Regions from separate parts of the Streptomyces sp. NPDC002156 genome, predicted to be linked through region 1. Evidence: riboswitches for the same ligand, from Rfam matches in the RefSeq annotation. Region 1 holds a riboswitch; the other holds the start of a gene.
What was found. A riboswitch is a leader RNA that binds a small molecule or an ion and turns the genes downstream of it on or off. The one in region 1 is predicted to bind glycine.
Positions count from the first base shown of each region.

Region 2: it holds a riboswitch for glycine, as region 1 does, so the genes downstream of both, gcvT (glycine cleavage system aminomethyltransferase GcvT) here and gcvP (aminomethyl-transferring glycine dehydrogenase) in region 1, are expected to answer to the same signal.

Region 1 covers NZ_JBSFDA010000173.1:4,575-18,969, forward strand. The annotation lists gene ACWCRB_RS41075 (glutamate--cysteine ligase) at 1-1,172, opposite strand, end outside; gene ACWCRB_RS41080 (hypothetical protein) at 1,747-2,331, shown strand; gene ACWCRB_RS41085 (DUF5999 family protein) at 2,706-2,912, shown strand; gene gcvP (aminomethyl-transferring glycine dehydrogenase) at 3,038-5,923, opposite strand; glycine riboswitch at 6,104-6,197, opposite strand; gene ACWCRB_RS41095 (PRC-barrel domain-containing protein) at 6,314-6,685, shown strand; gene ACWCRB_RS41100 (DNA polymerase IV) at 6,607-8,061, opposite strand; gene ACWCRB_RS41105 (MerR family transcriptional regulator) at 8,118-8,762, opposite strand; gene ACWCRB_RS41110 (bifunctional nuclease family protein) at 9,046-9,519, opposite strand; gene ftsR (transcriptional regulator FtsR) at 9,606-10,340, opposite strand; gene ACWCRB_RS41120 (FHA domain-containing protein) at 10,383-11,273, opposite strand; gene ACWCRB_RS41125 (DUF881 domain-containing protein) at 11,404-12,288, opposite strand; gene ACWCRB_RS41130 (small basic family protein) at 12,294-12,626, opposite strand; gene ACWCRB_RS41135 (DUF881 domain-containing protein) at 12,623-13,540, opposite strand; gene ACWCRB_RS41140 (sugar phosphate nucleotidyltransferase) at 13,648-14,395, opposite strand, start outside.
Region 2 covers NZ_JBSFDA010000021.1:26,062-40,456, reverse strand. The annotation lists gene ACWCRB_RS12170 (M48 family metalloprotease) at 1-1,871, opposite strand, end outside; gene ACWCRB_RS12165 (RNA polymerase sigma factor) at 1,868-2,575, opposite strand; gene ACWCRB_RS12160 (hypothetical protein) at 2,572-2,805, opposite strand; gene ACWCRB_RS12155 (hypothetical protein) at 2,870-3,769, opposite strand; gene ACWCRB_RS12150 (hypothetical protein) at 3,766-4,005, opposite strand; gene ACWCRB_RS12145 (L-serine ammonia-lyase) at 4,402-5,769, opposite strand; gene glyA (serine hydroxymethyltransferase) at 5,836-7,098, opposite strand; gene gcvH (glycine cleavage system protein GcvH) at 7,129-7,506, opposite strand; gene gcvT (glycine cleavage system aminomethyltransferase GcvT) at 7,617-8,738, opposite strand; glycine riboswitch at 8,887-8,986, opposite strand; gene ACWCRB_RS12125 (AAA family ATPase) at 9,200-9,886, shown strand; gene ACWCRB_RS12120 (enhanced serine sensitivity protein SseB) at 9,969-10,769, shown strand; gene ACWCRB_RS12115 (enhanced serine sensitivity protein SseB C-terminal domain-containing protein) at 10,956-11,759, shown strand; gene ACWCRB_RS12110 (ABC transporter permease) at 12,099-13,106, shown strand; gene ACWCRB_RS12105 (ABC transporter substrate-binding protein) at 13,175-14,395, shown strand, end outside.

The DNA.
Region 1 (14,395 bases):
GCATCGATCCCGTGCCGGCAGGCCGCGTCGAAGTTGGCGGCGGCGGCCTCGAAGGGCAACCGGGTCCACACGGGCCGTGACTCCTCGGCGAGCGCCCGGACGAGCCCGTAGTAGAAGACCGCGTTGGCGATGACGTCCGTGACGGTGGGCCCGGCGGGCAGCACCCGGTTCTCGACACGCAGATGCGGTACGCCGTCCGCGATGCCGTAGACCGGGCGGTTCCAGCGGTACACCGTGCCGTTGTGCAGCACCAGCTCGCCCAGCTTCGGCACCCCACCCTCGTCGAGGACGTCCAGCGGATCCTCGTCGTCACAGATGGGCAGCAGCGCCGGGTAGTAGCGCAGGTTCTCCTCGAAGAGGTCGTACGCCGACGAGATCCACCGCTCCCCGAACCAGGTGCGCGGCCGTACGCCCTGCGCCTGCAGCTCCGGCGGACGCGTGTCCGTGGACTGGGTGAACAGCGGGGGCCGCGACTCGCGCCACAGCTCACGGCCGAACAGGAACGGCGAGTTGGCCCCGACCGCGATCTGCGCGGCGGCGATCGCCTGGGCCGCGTTCCACACATCGGCGAACCGCGCCGGAGTGACCTGGAGATGCAGCTGCACGGAGGTGCAGGCGGCCTCCGGGGCGATGGACTTCGACGTGCACGAGAGGCGCTCCACCCCGTCGATGTCGAGCGTGAAATCCTCCCCTCGGGCGGCCACGATCTGATTGTTGAGCAGGGTGTAGCGGTCGACGTCGGAGAGGTTGGAGGAGACCAGGTCGTCCCGGTCGAGCGTCGGCAGAATGCCGATCATCACGATCCCGGCGTCGACCTCCTTCGCCTTCCGGTGCGCATATGCCAGTGAGGTGCGGAGTTCCTCGGCGAGCCGGTCGAAAACCCGCCCGTCGAGACGGTGGGGGGCGATGTTGACTTCCAGATTGAACATGGCGAGTTCTGTTTGGAAATCTCGGCTCGCGATCCTTTCAAGTACTTGCGCATTCATCATTTTCGGCATGCCGTCGGGCCCGACGAGATTCAGCTCGATCTCCAGGCCCAGGAGATTCTTGGGGCGGTCGAACCGCTTCTCGGCCAGCAGCCGCTCCAGCCCCGTCAGGCACTGCCGGAGCTTGGCGCGGTAGCGCTGGCGATCGGACAGGTCGAACTGCCCCGCCACGACCTTCTCCCCCATCGAAGCGTCCCTTCCTCGAATGGGCAGGCCGAGGATCCGGCCACCGTTGTCCCGGGTCACGTGGGATGATGCCCAGCCAGCGTGATTGATAACGTCCCACGCGCGCCCATGGCCCGCTACGCTGGTCCATATGACCGGAGGCACATTCGTCCGGCATGGCGTGCCAGACTTTGTGCGGACAAACGAGTCGACAGTTTCGCGCACTTGCGAACTCGTGAAAAACGCCGACGACAATTGGCCGACCGCCTACGGCGCGTATACCGAGGTCACCGCCCGTACGAGCGGCCGAGAATCGGTGGAAACGCCACACAACGCCGACCGAATAGACCCTTGCTCTTCACGCGGGAAACGGTTAGACGAAACACAGTCAGAACACGTGTCGTATAAACTCCGCGAACAAGGCAGAGAGTCGGCGCCCAGGTCCTGGGTCCTGCCGTCCAGGTGACGTGCGGCAGGCCGCACCCCGCCCGCGCATCCGGCCCCCGCCTCTTTGACCCCGAGACTTCGAGAGCTGACAGCGCCGTCCGCCCCCGCCCTCGCGCCACCCTGCCTGTCGAATGAGAGGCGTCCCACCATGCCGCTGCATGTCCCCCCGGCTCCCGCGCCAGCACTGCGCACCATCCTCACGGCACTCGGTTCCCCCACCGCAGTCCGCGAGGCACGCACCCCGGCCCTGCGCACCGCCCAGGGACCCACCACCCCCGAGCTCCCCCTGCCCGTGCACGTCCTGGACCGGATCACCCCCGCGGGCACCCCCACCACCCGACTGACCGGGTGGCGCTTCCTGATCCGCTGCGGCGACCGCGCGGTGGCCGCGGCGGAGACCATGCTGACCCCCGACGGCTGGGCCTTCTCGCACTTCTTCGAAGGCCCCTACATCGCCTCCACCGAGCGCGCCCTGCGCCAGGCCGAGACCATGAAGCAGCCCTACCAGGCCCGCCTCCTGTCCGTACCCGAGCTGTACATGCTGACGCTCTGGCTGCACGGCGACATCACCGCCGACGCGGCCGAGGGCCGCCCCGCCGCGACCGACCTGCTCGTCCCGCTGGCGCCAGCCCCGCCCGGCATCGCCGCCCACCGTCCGCACCGGGTCGCCGAACTGCTCCCGGTCCTCACCCATCGGGTGACTCCGGCCCCACTGCTGAGTTCTCCCGCCTGAGCGCACACGACACGGCACTCTCCGTATTCCCGCGTACCCCGCCGCCGAATTCCCGGCAGCGGGGTACGTCGCTCTTTCGCGCGCCATTACGCTCGTACGAGCCATTAAGGGTTTGCGACCCGTCCGGACTAGCCCTTTCCGGCCCCCAAGAACCACCCAAAGGGACAGCCCAGTTGGGCTGAACCGTCCGCCCGGGTGATGCGTCTTGAACCTGTGAGAAGCGGTGCGGCTAAATCCCTGCGGATTGACGCCCGTAGAGCAACACTGGTTTCGAACCGACTTTCCCAACGGGGGCGGCCATGAACAGTGCTTCGAGCCGCAGGACAGACACCACAGCCATCTCACACTCCACGACAGAGCGAAAGATCCCATCAATGTGCCAGCACCAGCCACCGTGCCCGACAGCCCACTCCACCGACCGGGAGTCCGCCCGACTGATGGCGCACCACCCGGAACAGGGGTGGAGCCTGCTGTGCAACGGCGTCCTCCTCTTCGAGGACACCGGTGAGCTACTGCCCGACGGCCAGATCATCGCCCCCCACCGCCCCGCGGGCGCCGGACCGGTGATGACGGCCGCCTGACGGCCACGCACGAAGGGCAGCCTCCCGGCATCGAGGGGCGCGACGCCCGGACAACTGAACAGACAAAGAGGGGCCGGCCCGCAGACACTCGCTGCGAACCGGCCCCGACGTGTGTCCGAGGGCGACTACTCCTCGTAAGCGTCCAGCGGCGGGCAGGAACAGACCAGGTTCCGGTCACCGAAGGCCTGGTCGATCCGGCGTACCGGCGGCCAGTACTTGTCGGCCGCCGAGACCCCGGCCGGGAAGACCGCCTCCTCGCGCGTGTAGGCGTGCGTCCACTCCCCGCTCAGCGCGGCGGCGGTGTGCGGCGCGTTCCGCAGCGGGTTGTCGTCGGCCGGCCACTCGCCCGCGCCGACCTTCTCGATCTCGCCGCGAATGGCGATCATCGCCTCGCAGAACCGGTCCAGTTCGCCCAGGTCCTCGGACTCGGTCGGCTCGATCATCAACGTCCCCGCCACCGGGAAGGACATCGTCGGCGCGTGGAAGCCGTAGTCGATGAGCCGCTTGGCGATGTCGTCGACGCTCACGCCCGTGGCCTTGCTGATCGGCCGCAGATCGATGATGCACTCGTGCGCGACGAGCCCGCCGGGCCCGGTGTAGAGCACCGGGTAGTGCGGCTCCAGCCGCTTGGCGATGTAGTTGGCGCTCAGCACGGCCACCTGCGTGGCCCGCTTGAGCCCCTCGCCGCCCATCAGCCGGACGTACGCCCACGAGATCGGCAGAATGCCCGCCGAACCCCAGGGAGCCGCCGAGATGGGCCCCACGCCCGTCTCGGGCCCGGCAGCGGGCTGCAGGGGGTGATTGGGCAGATACGGCGCGAGATGCGCTCGTACGCCTACCGGGCCCACCCCCGGACCGCCACCGCCGTGCGGGATGCAGAACGTCTTGTGCAGATTCAGATGCGAGACGTCCCCACCGAAGTGCCCCGGCTTGGCCAGCCCCACCAGCGCGTTGAGGTTGGCCCCGTCGACGTACACCTGCCCACCGGCCTCGTGCACCTGTGCGCAGATGTCGGCGACATGCTCCTCGAACACGCCGTGCGTCGAGGGGTACGTGATCATCAGCACCGACAGCTCGTCGCGGTACTGCTCGATCTTCGCCCGCAGATCCTCGACGTCGATCTCGCCGTCCCCGGCGGTCTTCACGACGACGACCTTCATCCCGGCCATGACGGCGCTGGCCGCGTTGGTCCCGTGCGCGGACGACGGAATCAGACAGACCGTCCGCTGCTCGTCGCCGTTGGCGCGGTGGTATCCGCGTACGGCGAGCAGCCCGGCCAGCTCGCCCTGCGAACCGGCGTTCGGCTGGAGCGACACCTTGTCGTACCCGGTGACCTCGGCGAGTTGCTCCTCCAGCTCCCGGATGAGCGTCAGATAGCCCTGTGCCTGCTCGGCGGGCGCGAAGGGGTGCAGCTGACCGAACTCGGGCCAGGTGACCGGCTCCATCTCGGTGGTCGCGTTGAGCTTCATGGTGCAGGAGCCCAGCGGGATCATGCCCCGGTCGAGCGCGTAGTCACGGTCGGCAAGCCGGCGCAGGTAGCGCAGCATCGCGGTCTCGGAGCGGTACTGGTGGAAGACGGGGTGCGTGAGAACGTCGTCGGTGCGCAGCAACCCGTCGGGCAGCGTGTCCTCGGCGCCCGCGTCGAGCGCCTCGATGTCGCCCTCGACCCCGAACGCGGTCCAGACGGCGCCCAGGTGGGCCCGAGTGGTGGTCTCGTCGCAGGAGACGGACACCCGGTCCGCATCGACGAGATGCAGGTTCACCCCGTGCTCACGCGCGGCGGCGGCGACCTCGCCGGCCTTCCCGGGCACCCGCACGGTGAGCGTGTCGAAGTAGGCCCCGTGGACGACCTCGACACCGCCCGCCATCAGCCCTGCGGCGAGGATCGTGGCGTACCGGTGGGTCCGCCGGGCGATGGTCCGCAGCCCCTCGGGCCCGTGGTGCACGGCGTACATGCCGGCCATCACGGCCAGCAGCACCTGGGCCGTACAGATGTTGCTGGTCGCCTTCTCGCGGCGGATGTGCTGCTCCCGCGTCTGCAGGGCGAGCCGGTACGCCCTGTGCCCGTCCGCGTCCACGGAGACACCCACGAGCCGCCCGGGCAGGCTGCGCGCGAACTGCTCGCGCACAGCCATGTATCCGGCGTGCGGCCCACCGAAGCCCATCGGCACCCCGAACCGCTGGGTCGTCCCGACCGCGATGTCCGCGCCCAGCTCACCGGGCGAGGTGAGCAGTGTCAGGGCCAGCAGATCGGCGGCGACGGTGACGACGGCACCGAGCCCGTGCGCCTGCTCGACGACGGGCTTCAGATCCCGTACGGCACCGGAGGCGCCCGGGTACTGCAGCAGCACGCCGTTGATCTCGCGCCCCGCGATGTCGTCCGGGATGCCCGCGCTCAGGTCGGCGACGACGACCTCGACGCCGACGGGCTCGGCCCGAGTCTCGATCACGGCGATGGTCTGCGGCAGGGCGTCCGCATCGACGAGGAAGAGCCCCTTCTTGTTCTTGCCCATGCGCCGGGACAGCGCCATCGCCTCGGCCGCCGCGGTGCCCTCGTCGAGCAGCGAGGCGCCCGAGGTGGGCAGCCCGGTGAGGTCGGCGACCATGGTCTGGAAGTTCAGCAGCGCTTCGAGGCGCCCCTGCGAGATCTCCGGCTGGTAGGGCGTGTACGCGGTGTACCAGGCCGGGTTCTCCATCACGTTCCGCAGGATGACCGGCGGGGTGAAGGTCCCGTAGTACCCGAGCCCGATCATGGACCCGAGCACCTGGTTCCGGTCGGCCAGCGACCGCAGCTCGGCCAGCACCTCGGCCTCGGTACGGGCGCCCGGCAGATCCAGCGCGTCGGCGTTCCTGATCACATCCGGGACCGCGGCGGCAGCCAGCTCGTCGAGCGAGCCGTATCCGACCTGCGCGAGCATCTTGGCCCGGTCCTCGCGGTCGGGCCCGATGTGGCGCCGCTCGAAGGGCGTGCCCTGTTCGAGTACGGCGAGCGAAGTGCGGTGGGCGGTCATTACGGAGGCCTCCTGGTCGTTAGCGACCTTCGAGGGGCACCACGGCACGGGTGCCCGAACGGCCTCCCCCTCTGTCATCTCGACCTGAGAGCTTCACCGGGCCGCCAATGCGCTGACGTCCCGGTTTTCACCGTCGGTGAGAGCGGAGACCATGTCCTCCGCCCTGCTTTCCAGAGTGACCTCGTCCGTGCGGTACAGGGGCCTGAGAGATTCCGGGGAGGAGTTGCTCCTTCGGCGCCTCCGAGGTTCCGGAGGACTCTCCCGCACAGGGTCAGCAGCCATTGGCCAGCCTATCAGCGGCTCCACGCACAGACCTTCGAGTGGCCACCTGCCCCGATGTGCTCTTTTGTAGTGCTTACGGATGAGTTGCGACCATACGGAGGGCCCGCCGTGCAGACCGACATCGATCCGCGCAACCTGATCGGCCGCAAGGCCTTCGACCGCAACGGCACCAAGATCGGCACGATCGACGAGATCTACCTCGACGACGCGACGGGTGTACCGGAGTGGGCGGCCATACGGACCGGGCTGTTCAGCAGGGACGCCTTCGTGCCCCTGGAACCCAGCGAACTGATCGACGGCACGCTGCGCGTCCCCTTCGAGCGGTCCCTGATCAAGGACGCCCCCGACTTCGGCGTGGGCCGCCACCTCTCCCCGGAACAGGAACTCCAGCTCTACCACCACTACGGCCTCGACGTGGCGCCCCCTCCTCCGTTCCCGGACCACGACTTCGGCAAGCTGGCGGGCACGGACGAAGCCTGATCCACCGGCCCTTCGTCCGGACCGTCGGGTCTTCGCGGCCCGGAGGACACCAGCGGCAGCGGATCCGCCGGCTCCAGCGCGGGATCGTCGGTCCGGAACGTCCGCACCCGCCCCGGCTGCTCCGAGTCCGGCGTCTCGAACCGCACGGTCACCCGTCCAAGCCCACTCCCCTGCACCCACCCGTGTCCGAGATCGGCATGCCGTACGTCGTGCCCCGTGGTCCAGTGCCGCTCGGCGGGCGCCTCCTGCTCCTCGGCGGCCTCGTGCTCCGCCTCCTCAGCCGGCTCCAGCGCCGCCAACTCCCCGGCAGCCTGGGCGAACAGATCCTCCTGCGTGAAGTCGGCGAGGCCGCTCACCCCGACCCCGAGCAGTCGCACACCACCAGTCGTGTCCACGGACTCCAGCAGCCGGGCCGCCGCCTCCCGCACCACACCGGGGTCGTCCGTGGGCCCCCGGAGCGTCTCGGACCGGGTCAGCGTGGAGAAGTCGTACCGCCGCACCTTGAGGACGATGGTCCGCCCCGACAGCCCGGCCCCGCGCAGCCTCCGCACACACCGGTCTGCCAGCCGCTGCACCTCCGTCCCCACCCGGACCCGGTCGTGGATGTCCACGTCGTACGTGTCCTCGACCGACACGGACTTGGTCTCCCGCTCGGCCACCACGGGCCGCTCGTCGTGCGCCAGCGCCATCGCGTACAGCCCGTGCCCGTGCGCCTTCCCCAGCAGCCGTACGAGTTCGTCCTCGCCCGCCTCGGCCAGCTCGTCGACGGTGCTGATGCCCGCCCGCCGCAGATGGTCGCCCGTCGTCGGCCCGACCCCGGGCAGGATCCGCACCGACATCGGCCCGAGCAGCGCCCGCTCGGTCCCGGGATCGATCAGCACCAGGCCGTCCGGCTTGGCCTGCTCGGAGGCGATCTTCGCGAGCATCTTGGACGCGGCGAGACCCACCGACCCCGTGAGCCCCGTGACCGCGCGTATGTCAGTGCGCAGCTTCGCCCCCGCCAGCCGCGCCGACGCCTCGTCCCAGGCCGCTGCCCCGGCCTCCAGATCCACGAACGCCTCGTCCAGGCTGAGCGGCTCCACCAGCGGCGACAGCGCCCGCAGCAGCGCCATGACCTGCTCGCTGATCGCCCGGTAGAACCCGAACCTCGGCACGAGATACGCGGCGTTCGGCGCGAGTCGCCGTGCCTGGCCCATCGGCATCGCGGAGTGGACCCCGAACACCCGGGCCTCGTACGAACACGTCGCGACCACCCCGCGCGGTCCAAGACCGCCCACGACCACGGCTTTCCCGCGCAGACTCGGCTTGGACGCCTGCTCCGCCGAGGCGAAGAAGGCATCCATGTCGAGATGCAGGATCGTGGGCGCGTTTCTCACATGTCCGATGCTGCCCTACGCCACTGACAATGCCCCGGAGCGCCGGGGCGGGGCGGTCAGACCGCCCGGTTGCGCCGCCGTGCCAGCTCGTCCGCCGGGTTGTGCCCGACAAGCGTCTCGCCCGTGTCGACGCGCTCCCCGTGCAGCTGCGAGAGAGCGCTTTCCACATCCCGCCACACCACACCGACGGCGATACCGAAGATGCCCTGCCCGCCCTGGAGCAGCGCGTGCACCTCGTCGGGCGAGGTGCACTCGTAGACCGTCGCGCCGTCGCTCATCAGCGTCAGGCGCTCCAGATCTCGGAACTCGCACGCCCTCAGGTGCTGGACCGCCGTACGGATGTTCTGCAGTGAGACACCGGTGTCGAGAAAGCGCTTCACGACCTTCAGGACGACAACGTCCCGGAAGCTGTAGAGCCGCTGCGTCCCCGACCCGTGAGCGGGCCGCACACTCGGCTCGACCAGCCCGGTGCGCGCCCAGTAGTCCAACTGGCGGTAAGTGATGCCGGCCGCCGCACACGCCGTCGGACCGCGGTAGCCGATCTCCTCGGACGCCATGGATGTCGCCCCTCCGCCGCCTGCTACAGCCGTCGGCCGCCGCGGAACGTGATCGGCCGCGCTGCCCTGAAGCGGGTACGGGCCGCTCTCCCCCAGACCGCGTCCGGGGGCACCCCCAGCCGTACCGTCGCCGCTGCTTCTCACGCCGACCTCCGTCCTTGACCTGCCTTCTCGACGGTAGGCAGTCACCAGGGGTGCGTCAACGATCGCCACACTCGGCACGCCGAGTGATAATCACCCTAGGAGTGGTTTCCCGTACCCCACCGCGGGGAAAGGCTAGCCGAATGCGCTCCGCATGGGCCGCACGACGCTCTCACACGCCGCTGGCAATTGCCATCATCCGTGACGCCACCGGGCAAAAGACAGGCTCCACCGACCATCAGGTCCGTGGAGCCGCCCGAGCCTCGTCAACCGTCGCCGTCAGGGCTCACTGACTGTTGGTCCCGAAGTCCTCGGGAGAGATCTGGTCGAGGAACTCGCGGAACTTCTCCACCTCGTCCTCCTGCTCGTCCGGAATCGCGATCCCGGCGTCGTCGAGCACTCCGTCGCTGCCGTAGATCGGCGTCCCGGTGCGCAGCGCCAGCGCTATGGCGTCGGACGGGCGGGCGCTCACCTCGACCCCGCTGGCGAACACCAGTTCCGCGTAGAAGACACCCTCGCGCAGGTCCGTGATGCGCACTTCGGTGAGCTCCTGGCCGACGGCCTCCAGCACGTCCTTGAACAGGTCGTGCGTCAGCGGTCGTGCGGGGGCCATGCCCTGCTGGGCGAAGGCGATCGCCGTCGCCTCCCCCGGTCCGATCCAGATGGGGAGGTAGCGGTCGCCTCCCACTTCCCGCAGAAGCACGATCGGTTGGTTGGAGGGCATTTCGACCCGGACACCTACGACATCGAGCTCGTTCACACAGCAACCCTAGGCCGTGCCCGGGACGTTTGGGTAGTCGGGCACGGAACGGGTGGCCGATCCGCCCTCCGGCTTGCCCTTTCCGCTCAGGGCTGCCGCACTCCCAGCGCGATCCGCACCAGGGCCGCGTGCAGCTTCACCGTGAGCCCCGCCAGTTCCTTGCTGCGGGCCTCCGCAAGGGCCCTGGTCTGCGGATTGCGGTGGAGCCTGAGCGGGGCCACCACCTGGTCGACCAGGCCGGCCTCGCGGTCGGCGGCGGCCTTCATCACCCTCAGATGCCGTGGCTCGATCCCGAACCGCCCCAGCTCGGCGACGAGCGCGGCGACAGTGACCGTCTCCGCGTCGTACGCCCCGTCGGGCAGCGGCCCGACCAGCCCGTACGACTGCCACTCCGCGAGTTCCTCGTCACCGATCCCGGCGGCGGCGAGCAGCTCGGCCCGGCCGATCCGGACGGCCGTGGGCCCCTCGGGCTCCAGACTCGGCTCACCGTCCCGCTGACGGCCCACGGAGGGGAGCGACACGGCCTCCCCGCGCTCCATGGCGTCCAGGTACTCCCTGATCACCTTGAGGGGCAGATAGTGGTCCCGCTGCATTCTCAGGACATGGCCGAGGCGCTCGACGTCCTCCGGGCTGAACTTGCGGTACCCCGAAGGGGTCCGCTGCGGCTCGATGAGCCCCTCCGACTCCAGAAAACGGATCTTGGAGATGGTGACTTCGGGGAACTCGTCGCGCAGCGCGTTCAGCACTGTGCCGATGCTCATCAGCCCACTGTCCGCGGCGGCGATGCCGTGACCGGCACCGCCGCTCGGTGTTTGAAGCATGGACCTTCCCTGGGGTCCCTCCGGACTCGGTCCGGAGGAGGGTCAGTAGCCCCGCTGGCTCGCGTAGAACACCAGCCGGTACTTGCCGATCTGCACCTCGTCGCCGTTGTTCAGACCGACCTGGTCGATCCGCTCACGGTTGACGTACGTGCCGTTGAGGCTGCCCACGTCGGCGACGGTGAACAGGCCGTCCTGACCTCGGCGGAACTCCACGTGACGGCGGGACACGGTCACGTCGTCCAGGAAGATGTCGCTCTGCGGATGGCGCCCGGCCGTGGTCAGCTCACCGTCCAGCAGGAAGCGACTGCCCGAGTTCGGGCCACGGCGCACCACCAGAAGCGCCGATCCGAGCGGCAGGGCATCCACCGCGGCCTGCGCCTCGGGCGAGAGCATCGGCATCTGCGTCTGCCCGGTGACCTCGGCGTCGTACGCCTCGATACCGGAGATGGAGATCGTGGACGTCGTCTCCGACGGACGCTCGGGGGTGACTCCGGCCCGCAGAGGCGCACCGCAGTTGGAGCAGAAGCGGCTGTTCTCCGCGTTGCGGTTACCGCACCTCGTACACACAAGGGCCGACATCGACGGATCCTCCTGCCGCGGCTGCCCCGCCGGGGCATTGGACGCATATGGGTCGGAGGAAAACTCTCCACCCGTACTTGAGGTTGACGGTTCCCCGAAACCTATGCGCCCGGACTGGGCAGGGTCAACAGACGGCGCGCCCTGACCTCCCGGAACGTCACCGCCCGGACCGCCGACCTGGTCCCGGAACAGAGGGCGCTGACCCTCCGCGTCGGGCTGTGCGCGATGGCGGGCGGTCGCGTTGTCGCTGCCCTCTCGCGCGCTCTTGCCGAACAACTTCGCAAACAACTTCACGGGCGATTCCCCTTGACCGAAACAGACCCGCCCGTGGGGCAGGACGAACCCTGACTGCACCTACCGGTCGACCCGGACATCCTCACAACGTCCGTCTCCACCTGACAGTTTCCACCACGCACCACCCATTCGGTGCGCCGACCCCCCGCAACCTCATGCCCTCCCCGGACAGCCCCCATGCACCCCCGGTTCACTGGGAGGACGACCGAGCGTAGTCAGGCTGCTTCGCCGCTCGCAAGGCGTCCACGACGATCTTGTCCGCCCGCTCCACGGTAACGGTGGCCTGCTCCTTCTCCAGGGTCTGCACCACACCTCCGGGGATGTTGAGCGCCGGTTCGAGGTCCTGCGGCTTGCCGATGACCTTGAAACGATAGGGAGCGTCGATCTTGTTCCCGTCGACGCTCACTCCCCCGCCGTCCTCGTCCGCCAGAAAGGTCCCCGCGACGACCCGTACACCGTTGACCTGGATCGCCTCGGCGCCAGCCGCACGCAACTCCTGGATCGCGTCGAGCAGCATGTCGGCTTCGACCGTTCCCTTCGTGTCCTCGATGGTCAGCGTGATCCCGGGCCCCTGCGCGGCCACCGTGCCCGCGAGGATGCCCAGCTGCCGCTCCTTCTCGACCGTCTGCTTACGGGCCTCCTCAGCTTGGTCCGAGCTGTTCTCCAACTCGGTCCGCTGATCTTCGAGACCCTGCTTCTCGTCCTCAAGACGCTGAGTACGGTCATCCAGTTCATCGAGGATGCGTACAAGATCTTCCTGGCGCGCACCGCGCAGGGCCCCGTCGCTGTCGCTGGTGGACGCGACCTGCACCGCCAGCCCGAATCCGAGCCCGAACAGCAGCAGGGCGACGATCAGTTGGGCCCGGGTCACCCGCAGCGGCCACAGCCCGTTCACCAGTCGCTGACGGCCGGTCAGGGACGGTCCCGGCGCCTCGCCGGCCGTCACGTCCACGGCCTGCGCGTCCGAGGCCGCCGAGGGCGCGGGAGAGACCTCCTCGGGCAGTTCCTCGCGCAACCGGTTCTCGCCCGCGTCGGCCTGCTTGTCGCCGGCGCCGCTCTTGTCGTTGTCGCTCATCGGCGTCAGGCCCGGAAGACGTGCCGGCGGATCGCCGCGGCATTGGAGAAGATGCGGATACCGAGGACCACGACCACACCGGTGGACAACTGGGCACCCACGCCCAGCTTGTCGCCCAGGAAGACGATCAGCGCGGCCACGACGACGTTCGACAGGAACGACACCACGAAGACCTTGTCGTCGAAGATGCCGTCGAGCATGGCCCGCAGACCGCCGAACACGGCATCCAGAGCCGCTACGACAGCGATGGGAAGGTAAGGCTCGACGACCGCCGGAACCTCGGGCCGGACCAACAATCCAGCCACGACTCCCACGACGAGGCCCAGTACCGCGATCACGATGTGCCCTTCTCTGTCTCTGTACTCGGTGTCTCTGTACTCGGTTGTGCTGTACGTACGATCACACTCGGTGCGGCAGGCAGCCGGAGGTCGCCCTCCACGGAGATGCTGGTCCGGATGTCGAAGTTCTCCTGCAGCGCGGCCAGATACAGTCCGTCGGCGCTGTCCTGGAACCTGCTGCTCAGCCTCTTGCCGTCCCCCACCGCGAGCACCGTGTACGGCGGCACGAGCGGCTTGTTGTCGACCAGTATCGCGTCTCCCGCAGCCCGGATCGCCGACAGAGCCGTCAGCCGCTGCCCGTTGATCGCGATGGCCTCGGCGCCCGACTGCCAGAGCCCGTTGACGACCCGCTGCATGTCCCGGTCGCGCACCCGCCCGGTGTCGGAGAACCCCGAGGTCTCGCGCGCGTCCCCGCCGGCACCGGTGCTGGCTTCCTTCGCGTCGTCGACGACGAGCTTCACACCCGGCCCGTGCACCTCGGTCGCACCCGACAAAATGCCTACCAGGTCGGCCTGTTCACTGCCGCCGCCCGACTTCAGCGCCGCACGCTGACGCGCGCTGACATCGTCGCGCAGCTGGTCGACCGACTCCTCCAGCTTGTCGGCCGCCTCCGTCTCGCGGTCGATGCGGTCGATCAGTTCCTCGCGCTCCTTGGCGATCGCGGGCGCCGCCACCCGCGCCTGCGCGGCTCCCACGGTCACCACGAGAGCGGCGAGCACCAGCCCTGCGGCCAGGCCCAGCTTCGCCCTGAGCGGCCTCGGCAGACCGCCGTCGCCCGCGGCCTTCTTCCGCTCGGCCGCCTCGGCATACCCCTCGTCGAGGCTGTGGTCCATGACATTGGTGAGCAGCGACATGGACGCGTCCGGGCGGGAACGGCTCGTGGGGATGCTCCGAACGGGGGGCTGCTGCGGCATGCCGCACATCGTCCCACGTCGCGACCACTGCCTCCGAACGGCCCCACCGACGTGCCGGACAGGCCCCATTGGGGGCTCCTGTCCGGCACGCGCGCGTGGACCTCGATTCAGCGACCGGCGCCGTCCACAACGGTGGCCCACTCGTCGAGCAGTGCCTGAGCGGAGGCGTCGTCAGGCCCTTCGGCCCACAAATGCGTGACGGCTTCCGCCGGGTCGGGCAGAACCATCACCCACCGCCCGTCGGTCTCGACCACCCGCACCCCGTCGGTCGTGTCGACGAACCGCTCTCCGGCCGCCTCGACAACCCGCCGCATGACAAGTCCCTTGACGGCCCAGGGAGTCGCCAGATCCCGCTTCAGGACATGCGCCCGCGGAATCCTGGCATCGATCTGGCTGAGCGTGAGCTGCGTCCGCGCGACCAGCCCGATAAGCCGTACGAAGGCTGCCGATCCGTCGAACACACTGCTGAACTCCGGCACGATGAACCCACCGCGTCCGTCCCCGCCGAAGATGGTCGACTCATCGCGCCCGACCCGGGTCAGATCGTCGGGTGACGTCGTCGTCCACTCGACCTGGGTCCCGTGATAGGCGGCCACCTGCTCGGCGATACGGGTAGTGGTCACCGGCAGCGCCACCCGCCCGCTACGGCGTTCTGCGGCCACCAGATCCAGCATGACGAGCAGCGCCCGGTCGTCCTCGATGATCCGCCCCTTCTCGTCGACGAGCGAAAGCCGCTCGCCCACCGGGTCGAATCGCACTCCGAAGGCGGCCCGCGCGGACGCCACGATCTCCCCGAGCCGCACCATCCCGGACCGCCGGGTGTCCGCGGACTCCGTCGGCCTGGACTCGTCGAGA
Region 2 (14,395 bases), on a different contig from region 1:
AGCTCGAGTGGCGGGGGCGAGAACAGGTCGGTGAAGACCGGCGTGGGCAGCCGCGGGGTGAAGCTCGACTCCGGCAGGAGATCGGTGTAGCCGGGCAAGGCTGAGTACTGCGGGAATGCCGGAGTCGGCTGCGCGGTCCGGTAGGCCTGCGGGAAGGTCTGGTAGGGCTGGGAGGAGTCGGAGCCGATCAGGGCGATCCCCCACACCACCCCCGCGACGATCAGCGCACCCATGGTCACCTTGGCGACCTTGCGCTGCCGCGCGAGTTCCTCGACGACCAGGTTCGACGCGCTCCTGGTACTCCGCCGAGCCGTCGTCGGTCCGGCCGGTGCGGCCACGGTACGCAGGGCCAGCACGACCGGCGCCTCGATGTCCAGTCCGAGGCGCACGAGTTCACCGCGCAGGGCCGACACCGCCGTACGGTCGCGTGCGGCGGCCGCGACGAGATCGTCCAGGCGCCCGCGCGGGTCCCGGGGACAGTCCAGGAGGTAGCCCTGGGTCCAACTGAGCACCCAGCGCGCCCGGCCCGCGCCGGCCAGCGCCTGCCCGGTCAGCGCGTACAGAGCCTCGGTGAGCTGCTCCTCGGGATGGGGCGCGTCGGTGAGCCGGCGCACCAGCCCTGTCTGCTCGCCGCGTTCCAGCAGGCCGAGAACAGTGGCGAGAGTGGGGCGCGCGGCCAGGTCGGGGTCGCGGGCCGCGTCGAGCAGGAAGCTCGCGAGTTCGATGGCGAACGCCTCGGCGGCCAGGTCGGCCCACTCCGTCCAGGGCAGCGCCGTCGCCGTCTGCCAGGGCTCGCCGAGCATCTTGCGCTGCACCCGGGGCACCGGTGACGGGTCGGCGACCAGCGGCTCCTCGTCGTCGACGACGGTCCTGGGGCTCGTGGCGGGCCGCGCCTCGATCAGGGCCAGCCGTCGGGCCAGCGGAGGATGGGAGTCCAGCGGGGAACGGCCCGCCTCGACGGGGTGCGCGCGCAGGTCGGCCATCCGCTTCCGCACCAGCGGGTCGCCCACCATGGCGGCGAACGCCTCGAACACGTCCTCGGGCACGAACCCGAGCCGCTGTACGGGCCGCAGGAACCGGCTCTCGAACCCGGCCCAGGTGATGCCGAGCGCGTGGACGGCGCGCAGCGCCTGGGCGGTCACCTCCGGTCCGACCGCGGCGGCGGCCTCCGCGTCGGCCTCCAACTCCTGGCGCCGGCGCACCGCCAGGGACAGGCGCAGATACATCCAGGCATAGGCGCCGATCGCCGCCTGGAACAGCCAGGCATACCCGAGGGCATTTTCCGACCGCGCGGTCATCCGCAGCCGGAACAGGGTGGAGTGCAGCGACGCGGCGCCCCGGTAGGCGATCGCGCCGAACCGGGTGTGGCGGCCCGCGTAGTGGCCGAGTTCATGGCAGAGCACGGCCCGCAGCTCCATGGGCCGCAGCCGGAGGAGCAGCGGCACGCCCAGGTACATGGTCCGCTCGCCGACCGCGAAGCCGAGCAGCCGGGCGTCCTCCGACACCGACGCGTTCGCCTCCGACGTCAGATAGATCCGGCCGGGCGGCCGGGTGCGCAACTGCCCGGCCAGATCCTCGACGAGCCGCCACAGGCCGGGCGCGTCGGCGCGGCGCAGGAGAACCGCGTCGGGCGGGGGCTCCTCGGTACGGCTCACCGTGGCTATCCCGTACAGCAGGGCGGAGGCCGCCGGGATGCTGGCGGCCAGGGCGAGCCACCAGTTGTTTGCCCGCGAGGGAAACTCGACCATCCCCCACAGCATGAGACCGACGAGTGCCGTGTCGGCCGCGAGGAGGCCGAACGCCACGACGTAGAACCCGGCGAGCAGCGCCACGGCGAACAGCCCGCGTAACCACCCCAGGACAGCGGTCAACGCTTCTCCTCCAGCCTGCGGGCCAGCGCCGCCCGCGCCCGGCCGAGCGCCTCCGGGTCCGCTTCGACGGCCGCCCGCAGCCAGGCCTCCGCGCCGCGCAGGGCCATGACGACGGGGTCGCGGCCGAGGCCGATCCGGCTCGCGTCCAGCCGTCCCGAGCCGACCGGCCGCGGGCCGGACATGAACGGGTCGCGCCGGTTGGTGTCGTCCGTGGCCATGTCCAGCGCCTCCTTGAGCGTCAGGCGGGCCTTCGCCACGTTCGCGGCGACGCCGCCGCGCGTCATCCGCAGCGTCTTGGCGATCTCGCTCTGGGACCAGCCGTGCAGACAGAACAGCACCATGGTGACCCGCTGCCGCGGCGGCAGGGCGGCCAGCAGCCGCAGCACCTCGCGGGCCTCCGCACTCTCCTCGGGGCTCGCCAGCACCGGCACCGGCACATCCGGCAGCCGTTCCTGGCCTTTCCGGCGCCTGCGCTGTGTCTTCCACAGCCGCTGGACCGAGACGCGGTACACCCACGCCTCGGGCAGCTCGTACGAGGCGATGCGGTCCCAGGCCCGGTAGGCCTCCAGGAACGCCTCCTGAACGACGTCCTCGGCGTCCTCACGGCTGCCGCAGAGCATGATCACCTGCGCCAGGACACGTCCGTACGCGCCCGCGAAGAACGTCTCGAAGTCCCTTGGCCGCACGGCCTGTTCCGCGCTCACCGACGGTCCGCCCCGGCCGCCTCGACGGCCGTCGCCGAACGCGCGGTCAGCATGTCGCCGTCGGCCCGCGTCACCTCGACCGTGCCACCGGGCCCCGCCGCCCGCACCACCGTGGCCAGCGCATGCGCCCACGCACGCTCCCGCGCCGGCCGCGTCCACAGCACCGCAAGCCCATACACCAGCCGTGCACAGGTCAGCACGACGACCACCACCACAGGTTCGACAACCATTTCAGGGTCCCTCCACAGGATCACAGCAGTGACACCCTGATACAGCCGTCAGCGCCCAACTGGTTTACCCGGGACCGGAATAGTGCATGATCGTCGGGCAGTGCGGACAGGGCATGCCGGATCCATCCGTCGGCGGTCCAGGCCAGGTCCACGGGGGCGGCGGACGCCGGGAGCGGGCGGCGGTACAACAGGCCTGCGGACCGGGCGAGTTGTTCGTCGGCGGCGCCGTGCTCCACGGCCAGGTGGTGGCCGGGCGGCCCGGTGCGGGCCGGGTGATCCGGACGCCGGTCGCGGTGACCTCGGCGTGGACGTCGAAGGCTGTGGGGACACGCACGGCGGGTGCCGGGAGGGGCAGCAACCGGGGCGTGACGTGATGCGCGGGCGGCGCGAGACCGAGCAGGGTGTACATCTCGGTTCTCAGACGGTCCACGGCATCCCCGGGACCCGGCCGGTACGCCAGCAGTGCGTCGGCGATGTCTTCGGCGCGTCCCAACTGCGGTATTCGGCCCAGGAGTTCACCCATCGGGCTGTCGCGGATCAGTTCGCCGCCGCCTCGGTGGACGCTCACGACGGGGCGGTCCTGGGCGGCGCAGTAGTACAGGGCGGAAGATCCGTGGTCGGTCACCAGGGCATCGGCGGCGATCAGTGCGGAGGCCCACTCCTCGTGAGGGTCCGGCAGGATCATGCCCGTGTCGAGGGCCGGCGCGAGGCGTTCGTTCAGTTCGTACGTCACCAGCAGGCTGCGCTCATTCGGATGGACCACGAGCGCCAACTGGTGTTCGTCGTGGGGGAGTTGGGCCGCGAGTCGGGCGGGCAGCCCGGGATGTCGCCGGATGAGGGACTCCCTCCCCCAGGTGGAGACCAGGACGATCAGGGAGCGGGCCCCGGTGCCCAACGCCGCGCGGTAGCGGTCGCGCAGGGACGTCGAGGCGAGGACCCGCTCCAGAGTGAGATCGCCGATCACAGGAGGACGCGCGGGCCGTGCAGCAGCCTCAGGTCGCCCTTCGGGCTCGCGGCCACGACCAGGTCGTACGTGCGCCCGCACGCTTCGGCCCATGGCACCGTGCGGCCGCCGAGGCCGTCGATCGCCGCGAGAGCGTCGACACCGAAGCCGGACCCGGGAACGAGGGTGAACAGACGGGTGATCCGGTCATCACCGGGGAAAACGGGAAGAACGTCGAGAAGTCGATAGAGAGCCACCGCCGAGGATCGCGGCGCGGGGATCCGGCAGGCAGCGGCCGCGCGTCACGCGGGCGACCGCCAGGCGGAGGCGCTGCTCGAATCGGTGCGCATGACGCTCCGAGCCGAGGCCGGTCACCGTGAGTTCGTCCTCCGTCGTCAGACCTACGCGGAGTTCCTCGGAGCCGCGGAGGCCCGGATCCTCACCGAACGGAACGGGCGGGGTCAGCCCGACGACGACGTTCTGCTGCAACGTGCCTTGAGCGGGGTCCTCCTGGAAGGTCCACCCGAGGCTGCCGAGGCGGGCCCAACACCTCGTCGACTCTCTGCGGAGCCATGAGAGGCCGGACGAACTGCAACGCGCGAAGCTGGCCTTCGTCTCGGTGGCGCGACGTGCGGGCACGGGCGCCGAGAGCGTCAGCACTCGATGATGTTCACCGCCAACCCGCCCCGGGCCGTCTCCTTGTACTTGACGCTCATGTCGGCCCCCGTCTCCTTCATCGTCTTGATGACCTTGTCCAGGGACACCTTGTGCGAGCCGTCCCCCCGCATCGCCATCCGCGCCGCCGTGACCGCCTTCACCGCGGCCATGCCGTTGCGCTCGATGCACGGGATCTGGACCAGGCCGCCGACCGGGTCGCAGGTCAGCCCGAGGTTGTGCTCCATGCCGATCTCGGCCGCGTTCTCCACCTGTTCCGGACTCCCGCCCAGCACCTCCGCCAACGCCCCCGCTGCCATCGAGCAGGCCGAGCCGACCTCGCCCTGGCAGCCGACCTCCGCGCCGGAGATGGACGCGTTCTCCTTGAACAGCATGCCGATCGCGCCGGCGGCCAGCATGAAGCGGACCACGCCGTCCTCGTCGGCGCCCGGCACGAAGTTGATGTAGTAGTGCAGGACCGCCGGGATGATGCCCGCGGCGCCGTTCGTCGGGGCCGTCACGACCCGGCCGCCCGCCGCGTTCTCCTCGTTCACCGCCATCGCGTACAGCGTGATCCACTCCATCGCGCGGGCCAACGGCTCGCCCTCCGCCCGGAGTTGACGCGCCGACATGGCCGCGCGGCGGCGCACCCGGAGCCCGCCCGGCAGGATGCCTTCGCGGGACATACCGCGTGACACGCACGCCTGCATCACCCGCCAGATGTCCAGCAGCCCGGAGCGGATCTCGTCCTCGGTGCGCCAGGCCCGCTCGTTCTCCAGCATCAGCGCGGAGATCGACAGGCCTGTTTCCTTCGCCAGGCGCAGCAGCTCGTCGCCCGTGCGGAAGGGGTACTTCAGCGGTGTGTCGTCGAGCTTGATCCGGTCCGCGCCCACGGCGTCCTCGTCGACGACGAATCCGCCGCCCACCGAGTAGTACGTCTTCGACAGCAGCTCGGCCCCCGAGGCGTCGTACGCCCAGAGGGTCATGCCGTTCGCGTGGTAGGGGAGCGTCTTACGGCGGTGCAGGACCAGGTCGTCGTCGAAGGAGAAGGCGATCTCGTGGTCGTCGAGGAGCCTGAGCCGGCCCGACTCCTTGATCTGCTCCACCCGGACGTCCGCGCCCTCCACGTCCACCGTGCGCGGCGAGGCGCCCTCCAGACCGAGCAGCACCGCCTTGGGCGTGCCGTGGCCGTGGCCGGTCGCGCCGAGCGAGCCGTACAGCTCCGCCCGGACCGACGCCACCGCCCCGAGGACCTCCTCGTTGCGCAGCCGGCGGGCGAACAGCCGGGCCGCGCGCATGGGGCCGACCGTGTGGGAGCTGGACGGGCCGATACCGATCGAGAACAGGTCGAAGACCGAAACGGCCACGGTGACTCCTCAGAACGGGGGCGGTGGGCTCCGCGCCGGGGCGGAGCCCACTCACTCCGGGGGGTACTACTTGGTCAGGCCCGGATACAGCGGGTGCTTGTCGGCCAGCGCCCTGACCCGTGCCTTCAGGCTCTGCTCGTCGTACGACGGCTTCAGGGTCTCCGCGATGACGTCCGCGACCTCCGTGAAGTCCTCGGCCGTGAAACCGCGGGTCGCGAGGGCCGGTGTGCCGATCCTGAGCCCCGACGTCACCATCGGCGGACGCGGGTCGTTCGGGATCGCGTTCCGGTTGACGGTGATGCCGACCTCGTGGAGACGGTCCTCCGCCTGCTTGCCGTCCAGCTCGGAGTTGCGCAGGTCGACGAGGACCAGGTGGACGTCCGTACCGCCGGAGAGGACGGACACGCCGTGCTCGCCGACGTCCGCCCGCACCAGGCGCTCGGCCAGGATGCGGGCACCGTCCACCGTACGCCGCTGGCGCTCCTTGAAGTCGTCCGAAGCGGCGACCTTGAAGGACACCGCCTTCGCCGCGATCACGTGCTCCAAGGGGCCGCCCTGGAAGCCCGGGAAGACCGACGAGTTCAGCTTCTTCGCGAACTCCTGCTTCGCCAGGATGATCCCACCGCGCGGGCCGCCCAGCGTCTTGTGGGTCGTCGAGGTGACGACATCCGCGTACGGCACCGGGTTCGGGTGCAGGCCCGCCGCGACCAGACCGGCGAAGTGCGCCATGTCGACCCAGAGGTAGGCCCCGACTTCGTCGGCGATGCGGCGGAACTCCGCGAAGTCCAGCTGCCTCGGGTACGCCGACCAGCCCGCGATGATCACCTTCGGCCGGTGCTCCTTGGCGAGCTGCTCCAGCTCGGCCATGTCGACAAGACCGGCCTCGTCCACGTGGTAGGCGACCACGTCGAACTGCTTGCCGGAGAAGTTCAGCCGCATCCCGTGGGTGAGGTGGCCGCCGTGCGCCAGGTCCAGGCCGAGGATGGTGTCGCCGGGCTGGGCCAGCGCGAACAGCGCGGCCTGGTTGGCGGAGGCGCCCGAGTGCGGCTGGACGTTGGCGTACTCGGCGCCGAACAGCTCCTTGACCCGGTCGATCGCGATCTGCTCGGCGACGTCGACGTGCTCGCAGCCGCCGTAGTAGCGGCGGCCGGGGTAGCCCTCGGCGTACTTGTTGGTGAGGACCGAGCCCTGGGCCTCCATGACCGCGACCGGAGCGAAGTTCTCCGAGGCGATCATCTCCAGGGTGGACTGCTGACGGTGCAGCTCCGCGTCGACGGCGGCGGCGACGTCCGGGTCCAGCTCGTGCAGGGGAGTGTTCAGAAGCGACATGGGGGCAATACGTCCTTACGCCTGGGGATCTCAGCTGCCGGAGAACGCGGTGTACTCGTCCGCGGAGAGCAGGTCGCCCGGCTCCTCCGCGACGCGCACCTTGAAGAGCCAACCGCCTTCGAACGGGGCGGAGTTCACCAGCGACGGGTCGTTGGAGACGTCCTCGTTGACCTCGGTGACCTCACCGGAGACCGGGGAGTACAGGTCGCTGACGGACTTGGTCGACTCCAGCTCACCGCAGGTCTCGCCCGCGGTCACCGTGGCACCTGCCTCGGGAAGCTGGACGTACACGACATCGCCGAGCGCGTTGGCCGCGTGCTCGGTGATACCGACCGTCGAGACGCCGTCCTCGGCGCCCGACAGCCACTCGTGCTCCTTGCTGTAGCGCAGCTGCTGGGGGTTGCTCATGGCCTGAATTCTCCTGTACGCGGGGGACTGGTCATGCATGGGGTACTACAGGGGACTGCCCGTGAGCAGCCATGACACGGGTCGCTGACGACGCCTGAGTGAAACCCGGGCTACTTCTGGCGCTTGTAGAACGGCAGTGCCACGACCTCGTACGGCTCGTGACTGCCCCGGATGTCCACGCCCACGCCCGCTGTGCCCGGCGCCGCGTGCGTGGAGTCGACGTACGCCATCGCGATCGGCTTGCCGAGCGTGGGGGAGGGGGCGCCCGAGGTGACCTCGCCGATCACCCGGCCGTCGGCGACCACCGCGTATCCCGCGCGCGGGACGCGACGGCCCTCGGCGACCAGGCCGACCAGGACCCGCGGCGGCTCGTACGAGGCGCGCTCGGCGGCCTCGCGCAGGGCCGCGCGGCCCACGAAGTCGCCCGCCTTGTCGAACTTCACCACTCGGCCGAGCCCGGCGTCGAACGGGGTCAGCGAGAGCGACAGCTCGTGCCCGTACAGCGGCATGCCCGCCTCCAGGCGCAGGGTGTCCCGGCAGGACAGTCCGCAGGGGACGAGCCCGGCGGGCGTACCCGCGTCGGTCAGCGCCTGCCACACCTTCTCCGCGTCGCCCGGCGCCACGAACAGCTCGAAGCCGTCCTCGCCGGTGTATCCGGTGCGCGCGATGAGGGCGGGGACCCCGGCGACCGTGCCGGGCAGACCCGCGTAGTACTTCAGGCCGTCGAGATCGGCGTCGGTGAGGGACTTCAGGATCCCCGGGGACTCGGGGCCCTGTACGGCGATCAGCGCATAGGCGTCCCGGTCGTCGCGGACGAGCGCGTCGAAGCTGTCGGACCGCTCGACGAGGGCGTCGAGGACGACCTGCGCGTTGCCGGCGTTGGCCACCACCAGGTACTCGGTCTCGGCCAGGCGGTAGACGATCAGGTCGTCGAGGATGCCGCCGTCGGCCCGGCAGATCATCGTGTAGCGGGCGCGGCCCACAGAGATGGACCCGATGTTGCCGACCAGCGCGTAGTCGAGGAGGGCGGCGGCCTCCGGCCCCGTCACGGTGATCTCCCCCATGTGGGAGAGGTCGAAGAGGCCGGCCTTCGTGCGCACGGCCAGATGCTCGTCGCGCTCGGAGCCGTACCGCAGGGGCATGTCCCAGCCGGCGAAGTCGGTCATCGTCGCGCCGAGCGAACGATGCAGGGCATCGAGCGCGGTCGTACGCGGAACAGGGCTACTGCTCATCGGTTGTGCTCCCAGGGCATGACGGCGAGGTCGTTCCTCCCCATCTGTCATCGGAACCTGAGAGGTTCGCCATGACCATCAAGGGCATGGCTTGCACCGTGGGTGGAGCCGCTGGTCACAGGACCGGCAGCCCTCTTTTCAGATGTGCCTCGCCCGCGCGGTACGGGGCCTGAGAGATTCAAGGGAGGGACTTGCTCCTTCGGCGCCCGGTCACCCGTAGGTGTCCGGAACTCTCCCGCGCGGATTCAAGCGGCCGGTATGCAGTTGGCGGGCACATCATCGCACGCATTGCTTCGGCACGGCAGGGGGACCCTTCACAGAGAGAACACAGTCACGCCACAGCGGCACATACCGCCCTGTAGCAGGCCTGTTGCAGTAAGCGGACCCAAACGAGAGACACCGCGTATTACCTTCTCTTTACACTCGACGGGGACGGTACTTCCCGACCCCATGGGAGGACGATCACGGTGAACAGGACCACGGCGTACGCGACGACCTCAGCCCTCGCACTGACCGACGCGCTGCCCACGCAGCCCGCCGCCCCCGCCCGGGAGGCGTGCGCCCCACGCCCTGCACCCGTGATCCGCGATCTGCGGGAGCGCGCGGGCCACAGCCCGCACGGCCTCACCTTCGGCGCCCGCGACCTCGTCGTGGTCACCGGCCTGCCCGGCAGCGGCAAGTCCACGCTGATGCGCCGGGCGGTGCGCGGCCCCGGCATCGACTCGCAGAACACCCGCGACCGCTGGGACGCCCGTACGCCCTCGTTCCTCCCCTACGCCGTCTACCGGCCGCTCGTCCGCCTCGCCCACTACGCCGGACTGCGCCGCACCCTGCGCTCCGGCGCCGGGGTCGTCGTACACGACTGCGGTACGCAGGCCTGGGTGCGCGGCTGGCTGGCCCGCGAGGCCCGCCGCCGCGGCGGCACCCTCCACCTGCTCCTCCTCGACGTCACCCCGGACGAGGCCCTGGAGGGCCAGCGCGAACGCGGCCGGGGCGTCTCGCGGTACGCGTTCCTGCGCCACCGCCAGGCCGCTTCGCGCCTGCTGCGCTCGGTGGAGAAGGGGAACCTGCCGGAGGGCTGCGGCTCGGCGGTGCTGATCGACCGGGACGCGGCGGACACCCTGCGCAGGATCGACTTCGCGGACTGATGTCCGTACCCGCCGGGGCCGGTTAGGGTTTTGCCCATTAAGAGACTCAAGGCAGCGGTTCACAGCGGGCGGTAGGCAGCAGATGGACATCCCGGCGGACTTCCCCCCGGACTTTCCCGGGGGTTTCCCCGCACAGGCGCACCCCCATTCGCACGGCGGGTGGCCCGGCAACGAGCTGGAGGAGGTGCTCTCGGCCTCCCTCGGCGTGCCCGGCGCGGGCGCCCGCATCGTCGAGGTCCTCGGCCGCAGCTTCGTCTGGGTCCCCCTCCCGTCCGGCGGCGGCCCCCACTCCGGCCCCCTCGACCTGCCCACGATGGACATCGGCGGCCAGGCGTACGTGCCGGTCTTCAGCTCGGAGGAGCAGTTCCGGCAGGTCGTCGGCGGCCACATGGCGTACACCGTGGCCCCCGCCGTCGAGTTCGCCCGTGGCCTCCCGCCCCAGGTCGGCATCGCCATGAACCCGGACGGCATGGTCGGCGTCCCGCTGCCCCCGCCCGCCGTCGCCGAACTCTGCCGCTCCGGCCGCACCGTCCTCGACGGCGCCGGCGGCGGCCGGGTCCGCCTCTACGAGCCGAACTGGCAGGAGGACCCGGTCGACTTCCTCACCGCCGCGGCGACGGAGTTCGCCGGCACGGGCGTCGTCCGAACGGCCCGCCGCTGCCTGGCGACCATCGAGACCTCCGCCCCCGTCATGTTCATCGGCGTAGAACTCTCCCCCTGGGACCCGGTGGCCCGCACAATCCCCATGGACGCGGTAGGAAGAGCACTCGGCCGGGTGGGCTCCCCCTGGCCGGTGAACCTGGTCTTCCTGGACGCGGCCCAGGACCCGGTAACGGACTGGCTGAGGGACCGAGTCCGCCCCTTCTACCAGCACGGTTACTGATGAACTTGCCTCAGGGGCACCCACCTGGGGGCGCGGGGAACTGCGCGACCAGCCACGACGGCCCGCAGTCGCCGAAAAACCGCAAGTCACGAGTTCCTGGGCGCCTTCGACAGGCCGTGTCTGTCAGTGGCGCCGCTTAAGCTAGGGAACGCACAACTCGGTAGGGGAAACGAAGGGGCGGTAATGGTGAGCGCGTCGGGCACGGCCGCGGCCGGTCAGGTCGAGCACATGCTGCGCCAAGTCACGCCCGGGCGCTACGACGCCTACGAGGCACTCCTGCGCGCCCTCGCAACCCCGTCCTCAGGCCAGATCTGGATGCTGCTCTGGCACGGCCAGGCCGGCTCCCCGGACGCCCAGTACGGAAACATGCAGGTCGAGGGGTACGGCTACGCCCCCTGCGTGACCTCCGCCCAGGAGCTGTCGGTCAGCGGCTGGAACAGGTCGTACGAGGTGGTCGACGGCCTCGACGTGGCCCGCACCCTCTACCCGGACCAGTACGGCCTCTGGCTCAACCCGCACTCCCCGGGCGGCGGCGTCGGCATCCCCTGGCTCGATCTGCGCCGCATCGCGACGGGCCTGGAACGCCAGCCCGCCGGGCCCCTGCGCCTCGCCGAACCCGGCATCGAGATCCCGCAGTTCTACGCCCTCCTCTCGCAGAACGCCCACCGCACCCCGGCGGTCCGCTCGCTGCGCCGCGCCTGGGTGCAGCCGGCGCTCGGGGCGCCGTACCTCGCCATCGGGCTCGATGTGTACGACACCTCGCCGCCGGCCGTGGACTCGGTGCGGGCGATGATGCAGCAGTCGATAGGGGCGGTCCCCGACGGGCTGCCGGTGTCGACGGTCGCGATGTCGGACGAGCAGGACCCGGTCGTGATGTGGCTGCGGGTGAACGCCCGCCCGTTCTACGACCGTGAGGCCCACGCGATCGCCGCCCCGCCCCAGGCTCCGGCCGCGGGGTACGGGTATCCGCCGGCGCGGGGTCGTTACTGAGCGGAAACACCAGCGCGTTGAGCGCGTCACCTCACGGTGATCGCGCATCGAGGCGTGAGCGGTGTCTCCGCGCGTAGATCAAGGTGAAATGTTCGAGCCTACGTTCAATGTCCACATCCGTACCTGTCCGGCCGCCGCTACCCGCCGTTCGGATAACGGAATCCCCAGGACAGCATCACGGTTACGCATCCATTCATCGCCAGGTCTGGTGACAGATCGCTGAACCGTTGAAGACTCCCGCAGCAGGGGGTTGTCCTCCCCTGCGTACAACGGACTGGTCACGTCGCTACAGCGGCAAGTGTGAGCCGGCTACCGCCGGTTGAGAGGGGTCCCTGCCAGATGACGGCACCATTGCACGAGCCGACTGCGGAAACGGCCCCGAGCGCGGCCGAGGAAGCGGCGGTGGCCAGCACCGATGCGAAGGCCGTTCAGGGGCGTTCGCTGGGCCGGATCGCCTGGGAGCGGCTCAAGCGGGACAAGCTCGCCCTCGCGGGCGGTGTCGTGGTGCTCCTGCTCGTCGTGGTCGCACTGGCCGCCCCCCTCATCACGGGCATCCTCGGGCAGGACCCGAACGAGTACCACGAGGACCTCATCGATCCGCTGTTCGGTACGCCCACGGGTTCTCTCGGCGGCATCAGCGGCGACCACCTGTTGGGTGTCGAGCCGGTCAACGGCCGCGACATCTTCGCGCGCATCCTCTACGGCGCCCGGATCTCGCTCCTTGTCGGCTTCCTGTCCGCCATGGTCGCAGTGATCCTCGGAACGGTCCTGGGTATCCTCGCCGGCTTCTTCGGCGGCTGGCTCGACTCCCTCATCAGCCGCGTGATGGACGGCCTGCTGGCCTTCCCGCAGCTGCTGTTCATCATTGCTCTGGTCTCGGTCATGCCGAACGAGATGCTGGGCCTGACCGGGTCGAGCGTGCGTGTGTTCGTGATGATCCTGGTCATCGGTTTCTTCGGCTGGCCCTACATCGGACGCGTGGTGCGCGGCCAGACGCTCTCGCTGCGTGAGCGCGAGTACGTCGAGGCTGCCCGGTCGCTGGGTGCCGGGCGGGTGTACATCCTGTTCAAGGAACTGCTGCCCAACCTCGTCGCCCCGATCGTCGTGTACTCGACGATGATGATCCCCACCAACATCCTCACCGAGGCGGCACTGAGCTTCCTGGGCGTGGGCGTCAAGCCGCCCACGGCCTCCTGGGGGCAGATGCTCTCGAGTGCGATCGACTACTACGAGTCGGATCCCATGTACATGGTGGTCCCGGGCGTGGCGATCTTCATCACCGTGCTGGCCTTCAACCTCTTCGGCGACGGCGTCCGGGACGCGCTGGACCCGAAGGCTTCCCGCTGAACCGCTGCACCACAACCGTCCCGTGCTACTCACACGGGGTCTCTCATCAATCCGGAGGATCCGAGATCGTGACTACCCAACGCACCTCAGGACGGCGGAAGCGCGCATTCGCCGCTGTCGCCGCGGTGGCCGCGCTGCTGACCACGGCGGCGTGCGGCGGCGGTGGAGACGACGGCGACAATGGCTCGAGCACCGGTGCCGCCGGCTTCGACGCCGCGAACAACAAGGTCGCCCAGGCTTCGCTGGCCAAGAAGGGCGGCACGCTGAAGTTCGGTGGCGCCCAGGACGCGGACTCCTGGGACACCACGCGCGGTTACTACGGCTTCATGTGGAACTTCGCGCGCTACTACAGCCGTCAGCTGGTCACCGGCAAGGCGGAGCCCGGTGTCGCGGGCGCCGAGCTGACCCCCGACCTCGCCACCGGTCTCGCCAAGGTCACCGACGACGGCAAGACCTACACGTACACCCTGCGTGACGGCGTGACATGGGAGGACGGCAAGCCGATCACGTCCAAGGACGTGAAGTACGGCATCGAGCGGGTATGGGCGCAGGACGTGCTGTCCGGCGGTCCGGTCTACCTGAAGGACGTGCTCGACCCGAAGGGCGAGTACCAGGGCCCGTACAAGGACACCTCCGCGGACAAGCTCGGCCTGAAGGCGATCGACACGCCGGACGACAAGACCATCGTCTTCCACCTGCCGCAGGCCAACTCCGACTTCGAGGAGATGCTTGCCCTGGTCTCGGCCTCCCCGGTCCGCCAGGACAAGGACACCAAGTCCAAGTACGGCCTGAAGCCGTTCTCCTCCGGCCCGTACAAGTTCGAGTCGTACAGCCCGGGCAAGGAACTGACCCTCACCCGCAACGCCTCCTGGAAGCAGGCCTCGGACCCGATCCGCAAGGCCTACCCGGACAAGATCACCGTCACGTTCTTCTCGGACGCCAACCAGCTGGACCAGCGTCTGCTCAACGGTGACCTGGACCTGGACATCAACCAGACCGGCATGTCGCCGCAGGGCCGCACCACCGCCCTGAAGGAGCACAAGGCCAACCTGGACAACCCGGTCTCCGGCTACGTCCGTTACGCGGTCTTCCCGCAGAGCGTCGCGCCGTTCGAGAACATCGAGTGCCGCAAGGCCGTGATCTACGGTGCCGACCACGTGTCGCTGCAGACCGCGCGCGGTGGCCCGGTCGCCGGTGGTGACATCGGCACCAACATGCTGCCGCCGTCCGTCCCGGGCGCCGAGGGCCAGAAGTACGACCCGTACGAGATCGCGGGTGCCAACAAGAGC